Cellvibrio sp. PSBB006: one gene and its partner. Each later gene encodes a partner of the first gene's protein in a complex. Links are inferred from orthologs where the notes say so. Each region holds a gene or a part of one and is shown on either strand. Other genes may lie near its edges.

Region 1 (4,225 bases):
TAATAATTTTGAAGACTCCAGCTCTGCTACGCTGGTGATCATCGGCAGCAAGATACGCAGGTTATCCAACCCCTCACTGGCTTTGATCATCGCGCGCAATTGCGCCAGGAAAATCTCCGGGTGATCAAGCGTGACACGAATGCCGCGCCAACCCAGGAAGGGGTTGTCCTCTTCAATAGGAAAGTAAGGCAACGCCTTGTCGCCGCCGATATCCAGGGTGCGCATGGTGACGGTATGGGGGGCAAAGGCCTCCAACTGCTCGCGGTAAATTGCCCGCTGCTCTTCCTCGCTGGGAAAACGGTCGCGCAACAGAAAAGGCACTTCGGTCCGGTACAGCCCCACACCTTCGGCACCCCGCTCCAGGGAGCGGACGACGTCGGTCATCAGACCCGTATTGACCCACAGCGGTAAGCGATAATGATCCAGCGTCTCACAAGGTAAGTCCTTGAGCGCCTCCAGCCCCTTAACCAGCTCCTGCTCTTCCAGGAAGATCGCTTTGTAATGCTTGCGTAGCTGGGGACCGGGATCACTGTAGACTGTGCCTTTATAGCCATCAACAATGACCGAGCGTTGGTCCATCTGGGTGTAAGGTAAATCCACAGCGCCCATTACCGTAGGAATATCCATGGCGCGCGCCAGGATGGCGACGTGCGAGTTGCTGGAGCCGAGCACCGACACCAGACCGGCCAGCTTTTCCTTGGGAATTTCACCCAACATGGAAGCCGTCAACTCCTCACCGATGAGGATGGTTTTGTCGGGATATACCCGGCACTTCTGGTTGGATTCCTGTAGGTAAGCCAGCACTCGCCGACCCAGGTCGCGCAGATCCGTGGCCCGCTCGCGCAAGTAGGGATCATTCATACTGTTGAAGGTGTTTTCGTGTTCGAGGATAACCTCGCTCCACGCATAGGACGCGTTAGTACCACGCCGGATGCGCTCCGAAACTTCGCTGCCCAGTGAAGCATCATCCAGCATGGCCAGGTAAGCATCAAAAAGCGCCTGTTCTTCGCGGTTGATCCGACTGCGCAATTGTTCGCCCAAGGATTTAATATCCTCACGAACCGCCATCAAACACTGTTGAAAGAACGCCAACTCGGCGTCCACATCGGTGCAAGCCTTATAAGGGACTGAGCGTAAATCCGCTGGCGGGGTGATGACCACGGCCTCACCAATGGCAATACCCGGTGCGCCGGAAACACCGATAAATTTTGCCTGGGTGGCTTTGTCACCCATGATATCCATTGCGCCCGTGGCTTCGGCATGGGCAATAACCCCGGCAAGCTGGGCCGACATGGTGACCAGAAAAGCTTCATCTCCTTCGTCGAAACGACGCTGTTCTACCTGCTGAACAACGAGTACGCCCAACACTTTGCGGTGGTGAATGATCGGCACACCAAGAAAAGAAGCGAAACGCTCTTCACCGGTTTCAGGAAAATATTGATAACTCGGGTGAGTCTCCGCGTGCTCCAGATTAACCGGCTCCTCCCGCATGACGACCCGGCCGACCAGACCTTCGCCGGGGCGCAAACGCACTTTACCTACCGCATCAGCATTCAAGCCATCGGTCGCCATAAGGACATAATCGCCTTTGGGATTACCGAGATAGACGGAGCAGACCTGCGTACCCATAGCCTGTTTGACGCGCGTGACGATAATCGCCAGCGCTGTCTTCATGTCGCGGGCGGCATTGACTTCCTGAACAATACTGCGGAGTGAATTTAACATCGGGGTGAACTGCCTGGTTGTTGTCTGTCGGTGATCTGCGCACGCTGATAGCGCGTGGGAAGATCGCCCTGATTCAGGAGCTTCTCATGGATACCAGGTTGCACATGTCCCGGAGAAGCTTATCTGGCTCTTAGTAAGGTAGCATGTGTACCGCCGGAAACCGATGAATTCTCAGCGAGCGCACCATCTTCCAATTGGCTGTGATCCAGGGATAATTCTTTTAATGCCCGTCGATACACATCGCGCTTGAACGCTACTACCTTGCTCAGCGGATACCAATAACTGACCCAGCGCCAATCATCAAACTCAGCCCGCCCACCGTTTTCCAGACAAATACGGCTTTCGTCAGTACGCAGGCGCAACAAAAACCATTTTTGCTTTTGCCCGACGCAGAGCGGTTGAGAGTTATGTCGAACCAAGCGGCTGGGCAAACGATAACGCAGCCAACCACGGGTGCAGGCAAGAATCTCCACATCTTCTGGATGGAGACCTATTTCTTCATGAAGTTCACGGTAGAGCGCCTGCTCCGGCGTTTCATTGGCATTAATGCCGCCCTGCGGGAATTGCCAGGCATCCTGCCCGCCCACACGCCGCGCCCAGAGCAATTGGCCCCGGTCGTTGGTAAGCATGATGCCCACGTTAGGGCGAAATCCATCGTTGTCTATCACGGGGCTGATTATCCTGGCTAACAAGCAGTATGTGGGACTGCTCTTTCATTATTTGGTCATGATTTTCGCGTAATGCTGTTGCGACCTATTGTTCCACAAATCTGTTGCACACAGCAATTCACTCAACGCTCGCCAGCCAGTTTAAAAAAATGTGAGAATCTGCACATAGTTGTTGAGTGGGTTACACACAATCGCTATGCTAGCCGCCACTTCGAACAACCCCTTCAGGTACGCTGTGACCCTCGCTATCTTTGACCTCGACAACACCCTGATCGCCGGCGACAGCGATCACAGTTGGGGCGAATTTCTGGTAAGTAAACAATTGGTTGATGCCGTCGAGTATCGCCGCCAGAACGACCTTTTCTACCAGGCCTACAAAGATGGCTCCCTGGATATCCATGCCTACCAGCGTTTTGCCCTCTCACCCCTGGCTCGCTTTACCGCAACAGAACTGGCGGAATTGCACCAGGAATTTATGACTATCTGCATTGAACCGTTGATGTTGGTCAAGGCACAGACGCTGTTGCAACATCACCGCGACAATGGCGATTACCTGCTGATCATCACCGCTACCAACAGTTTTATCACGCATCCGATTGCGAAACATTTGGGCGTGGATGACATCCTGGCAACAGATCCTCAGGTCATTGATGGGCGCTATACCGGCGAGATTATCGGTACACCCTGCTTTCAGGGTGGCAAGGTGACTCGCCTGAACGAATGGCTGGCCAGCGAGGGACATTCTTTGGATGGCAGTTATTTTTACAGCGATTCCTACAACGACCTGCCGCTGCTGGAACAGGTTACTCACCCGGTGGCGGTAGATCCGGATGAGCGTCTGCGTCAAACCGCAGAAACGCGTAACTGGCCGATTATCAGCCTTCGGGATTAATGGACAACAACCAACCACCTGCTCAGGGATCTATCTCACACTATCGTGAACCACATTCTCACTACCGCTTTCACCCTGTTGATTGCACTCTTATGCTGCACATCCGGCGCTATTGCCGCTGATTCTCCCTCGGATGACCCATTGGATAAATCCACCCGCTATGCCTGGGAATTGGGTCTTCAGTCCTTGATTAACACGGAACAGGCAAGCCGCAATCTGTCGGCCCAACTCGATCTGTTTTTGGCTGAACCCTCCGAAGCAAGCTTGGCGAATGTGCGCCAGGAGTGGCGCAACTGCCATCAACAATGGCAACAACATGCCGTCTGGGTCGCACTGGCCAAGACACAATCGCGCCGCTTTGCGGCCCTGAACCGGCATTATTTTGTCCTTGATGCGCGCGAACTCCAGCCGGGATATCTCGATGCCGTGCAGGATTATCCTTTCAGCGGCATCGTCAATGATATTTCCATCGTGCTTACCGCTGACAGTTTACGCCAGCAACACGGTTTGACTGATCCGAGCGAAGTCAGCCTCGGGTTTCATGCACTGGAATTTCTACTCTGGGGTGAGTATGGCCAGCGGTCATTTAACGATTTTCTGCCGATAACCACGATCAATGCTGAACAGAATGCCGCCGGACTCACAACGGGCGATTTACCCAATAATCGGCGCCGGACGGTGCTGCGCCTGGTGAACCAGGTGTTGGCTGATGATGTGCAACGCCTGCGGCAGGATTGGCAAAACCCCCTCAGCCCCATTAGCCAAACCTATCTACAACTCCCGCCGAAGATGCGACTGGAATTCATTCAGCACACCGCACACCAGCTACTCGGCAGCGAGTTACCGGACCAACTGCTCCAGGCGATTGCCCTCGACCGTACCACTCACCATAACCAGTTTGCGGGCGATACGCTGCAGCACAATTTGGCAGTATTGATCG
Region 2 (4,061 bases), 790 kb from region 1 along the record:
ATTCGTTTGGGTTACGCCAACACGCCGTGAATACATCCCTGTAGGCTCAGCGTCGGCATCCCTACGCTTCGGGAAACTTCCCGCGTCCATGTGGGTCGTCCATGCCGACGATGGTTGGCGTAACCCAACCGAACACCGCTTGCGAGCATTGGTGGAAATTTCTGTGCAAAAATACTCAAATTTAACGAACGGAATTAAATCGGATGGCACAGTGGTGGTGACGGAGTTAGGTGCGGGACCGTCACCGGCAGGGATGCCGGTGTCGAGCCTACAGGGACGTATTCACGGCGTGTCCCGCACCTAACTCCGTCATCACCGCCCAAATAGAACTCTCAAATTTCATTCAAATTCAGGTGAACCTTTCTTCCGCTGCGCCCGCGGATGCGCCTTGTCATACACCTTCGCCAGATGCTGAAAATCCAGATGCGTATAAATCTGCGTGGTAGAAATATTCGCGTGGCCCAACAACTCCTGCACCAAACGCAAATCCCCACTCGACTCCAACACATGGCTCGCAAATGAATGACGCAACATATGCGGATGCACCGGATTATCCATCCCCTGTTGCACACTTAATTGCTGCATCCGCAATTGCACCGCGCGATGGCCGATCCGTGCACCACGTTGCGTAATAAATAATGCAACCTGATCAGCAGGTGCATTCAGGGCGCGTTGCGGTAACCAATCCTCCAATGCGGTTATAGCATGACGACCCACCGGCAAGATGCGTTGCTTGGAACCCTTGCCCACTACATTGACCATGCCTTCTTTTAAATCGACATCGGTCACATTCAAACCGGTGACTTCGGCCAGACGCAGGCCGGATGAATAAACCAATTCCAGCAGCGCACGGTCGCGGCAGGCAATAAAACTATCGCCCGTCACCTCAACAAATTGCGAGGTCTGATCCGCGTCCAGGGTTTTGGGTAATTTTTTAGGTGATTTTGGAGCCTGAATTCCATCAGCGGGATTGTTCTTCATCCAGCCGCGTTTAATCGCAAAGCGAAAAAAACTGCGCAGGGAAGACAGCCAGCGTTGCAGGCTTTTGCCGCCGAGGCCACTGCGATGCAAGGCTGCAACACCTTGACGAATATGCTGTGGCTGAAGGGCGGCGAGATCGTGAAGCGAATATTTGGCGCAGAAGCGACAGAATTTTTCCAGGTCGCGTTGATAGTTTTCCTGCGTCAGGGGCGAGAATTGTTTCTCGCTACGCATGTAGGTAAAAAACGCAGCGAGTTCGTCAGCAAAAGGCGTTGCAGCTTCAGTCATGCGCATATCCTCTTGCCATAGATTGGCGATTAATTAGCGCGGTAAATATTTCGGCAATAACCGATTCAATACTTCTGCAATATAGCCCAAAAATAACGTGCCCATACTGGAGCGGTAATAATTCGGATCGCGGTTGGCGATGGCGAGCATGCCGAAGGTGGTGCCGTGAATTAACGGTACCGTCGCCACCGAGCCGATTTCTTCCGCGTGTTTGCCGAATAAAAAGCTCAACTCTTTTTGCCCGAGTGTGCCGCACATGGCGCGGTTACTTTTGAGCAAAGGCGCAATGTGTTCGCGCGCTTGTGCAATGGCAACCACCTGGGCCTGGCTGCTGGGGAGTTTGTCGGCGTTGCCGTAAAGTTGCAGGCTGGTGAAATGGATATTGAAGTCTTTGTCGAAACTGTAATGCAAGGCGTCAATGATATCGCCGAGATCCTGGCCTTCCAATAAGCTGAGGATCAGACGTTTGGTTTTATCAAACAGCTTGTCATTTTCCCGTGCATTGTCGAGCAGTTTGCTCAAGCGGTTGCGCATGTCGATGTTGCGCTCACGCAGAATCGACACCTGCCGTTCAACCAGAGACACCGCCGGACCGCTCTCATGAGGCAGAAATAAATCACCCAATAACTCCTGATGGTGAACAAAAAACTCCGGATGTTGTTGCAGGTAATTCGCAACCTGTTCGGGGTCCAGTGGATCAGCCAGGGTAGGGGATTTTTTATCGGTCATCAGATCTTTACCTGTCCATGAAAAACGGTGGTGGCCGGGCCGGTCATCATCACCGGTTCACCGGGGCCGGCCCAACTGATGCGCAGGCTGCCGCCGGGAAGATTCACTTTGACGTTATTGCCGATCAGCTGACGCAGGTTGCCAGCCACCACGGCAGCGCAAGCACCGGTGCCGCAGGCGAGGGTTTCGCCTACGCCGCGCTCGAATACCCGCAGATTAATTTCATCGCTGGAGACAACTTGCATAAAGCCAGCATTTACCCGTTGCGGAAAACGGGTATGGCGTTCAACCAGCGGCCCAAGCGTCGCGACTGGCGCTGTCGCTACATCGTCAACCAGGGTGACCGCGTGGGGATTGCCCATGGAGACAGCGGAAATTTCCAGCGTGGTGCCATCAACCGCTAACGAATAGGTAAGGGATTGTGCCTCGGCTTCGAAAGGAATCTCCGCCGGTACCAGGCGCGGTACGCCCATATTGACGCAGACTTCGCCGTTCTCGGTGATCTGCAAGGTCATCATGCCGCCGGCAGTTTCCACCGTAATCAGATTCTTGCCGGTCAATTTACGGTCGCGCACAAACACGGCAAAGCAGCGGGCGCCGTTGCCACAGTTTTCCACTTCGCCGCCGTCGCTGTTGAATATGCGGTAGCGAAAATCCACTTCGGGACTTTCCGGAGCTTCAACCACCAATAGCTGATCAAAGCCGATACCGAAATGCCGGTCGGCTAACTGGCGAATCTTTTCAGGACTCAAACGCACCTTTTGGCTGACCCCATCAATCACCATGAAGTCGTTGCCCAAACCGTGCATTTTGCTAAACCGCAGACGCATTGCGTATTCCTTTTATCAAGCGGGTAAAAGCGTTTCACCGCGCAGCATATCGTCGATCGTTTCACGCTCGCGCACAACAAACATCTGGTCGCCGTCGACAATCACCTCAGCGGCGCGGCCACGGGTGTTGTAGTTGGAACTCATACTGAAACCATAGGCGCCGGTGGACATGACCGCGAGCAAATCACCGGGTTCGATGGCGAGTTCGCGGTCTTTGCCGAGAAAGTCGCCGGTCTCGCAAATCGGGCCTACCAGATCCCAGGTTTTTGTACCGCTTGCGCGCGGCTTGACCGGACGAATATCTTGCCACGCCTGGTAGAGCGAGGGGCGGATATTGTCATTCATGGCGGCATCGATGATCGCAAAATTCTTGTGTTCCGTGGGCTTTAAATACATGACCTTGGTCAGCAAGACACCGGCATTGGCGGAAATCGAACGACCCGGTTCAAACATCAGGCTCAGTTTACGGTCGCCCAGACGCTGTTTAATAGCGGCCATATAGTCAGCCACCGGCGGCGGCGTTTCATTGCGATAGGTCACGCCCAAGCCGCCACCCAGATCCAGGTGGGAAATCGTTATGCCTGCACTTTCCAGCTCATCAACCAGCAGCAGCAAGCGATCCAGCGCGTCGAGGAAGGGCGTCAGTTGCGTGAGCTGGGAGCCGATATGGCAGTCCAGCCCTTTGATCTTCAGGCTCGGCAATTCGGCGGCGCGACGATAGACCGCCGGCGCGCGTTGGATGTCGATGCCGAATTTGTTTTCTTTCAGGCCGGTGGAGATATAGGGGTGGGTGTTGGCGTCTACATCCGGGTTCACCCGCAGGGAGATATTGGCCACCATGCCTTTGTCTGCCGCGACGCGGGCAAGGATCTCCAGCTCGGCTTCGGATTCCACGTTGAAACAGAAGATGCCGACATCCAGCGCCCGGGCCATCTCTTCCGGGGTTTTGCCCACGCCGGAAAATACAATGCGCGCCGGATCGCCGCCCGCGCGCAACACGCGCTCAAGCTCCCCACCGGAGACGATATCGAACCCGGCGCCGAGCTTGGCCAGCAGGTTCAGAATGGCGAGGTTGGAGTTGGCTTTGATGGCGTAACACACCATGCCCGGATGATCCCCAAGGGCTTGGGCATAAGACAGGTAATGCTGGGTAAAAGCGGCGCGGCTATAGACATAGGTCGGGGTGCCGAAACGTTCGGCAACGGCGCTCAGGGGCACATCTTCGACGTGGAG

What was found. The genes of interacting proteins can lie anywhere in the genome.
Region 2: the proteins of CBR65_RS16075 (region 1) and dapF are in contact, whole or in part, in a solved structure (PDB 5YGU), measured with the Escherichia coli proteins. The link is inferred for Cellvibrio sp. PSBB006 from one-to-one orthologs.

The regions. Positions count from the first base shown.
Region 1 is NZ_CP021382.1:3,849,250-3,853,474, reverse strand. Bases 620-3,609 are described here. They hold CBR65_RS16075 (RNA pyrophosphohydrolase), read right to left. Parts: upstream 2,394-3,609; coding sequence 1,845-2,393; downstream 620-1,844. Other genes in these bases: CBR65_RS16065 (imelysin family protein), read left to right, coding at 3,331-3,609; CBR65_RS16070 (HAD family phosphatase), read left to right, coding at 2,629-3,285; ptsP (phosphoenolpyruvate--protein phosphotransferase), read right to left, coding at 620-1,725. Outside these bases: more of ptsP, read right to left, coding at 1-619; more of CBR65_RS16065, read left to right, coding at 3,610-4,225. UniProt on the Escherichia coli protein: Master regulator of 5'-end-dependent mRNA decay.
Region 2 is NZ_CP021382.1:3,055,849-3,059,909, reverse strand. The notes cover bases 914-3,739. They hold dapF (diaminopimelate epimerase), read right to left. Parts: upstream 2,829-3,739; coding sequence 1,998-2,828; downstream 914-1,997. Other genes in these bases: lysA (diaminopimelate decarboxylase), read right to left, coding at 2,844-3,739; CBR65_RS12730 (DUF484 family protein), read right to left, coding at 1,303-1,998; xerC (tyrosine recombinase XerC), read right to left, coding at 914-1,269. In the rest of the region: CBR65_RS22110 (hypothetical protein), read left to right, coding at 89-304; more of xerC, read right to left, coding at 340-913; more of lysA, read right to left, coding at 3,740-4,061. UniProt on the Escherichia coli protein: Involved in the succinylase branch of the L-lysine biosynthesis and in the biosynthesis of the pentapeptide incorporated in the peptidoglycan moiety. Catalyzes the stereoinversion of LL-2,6-diaminopimelate (L,L-DAP) to meso-diaminopimelate (meso-DAP).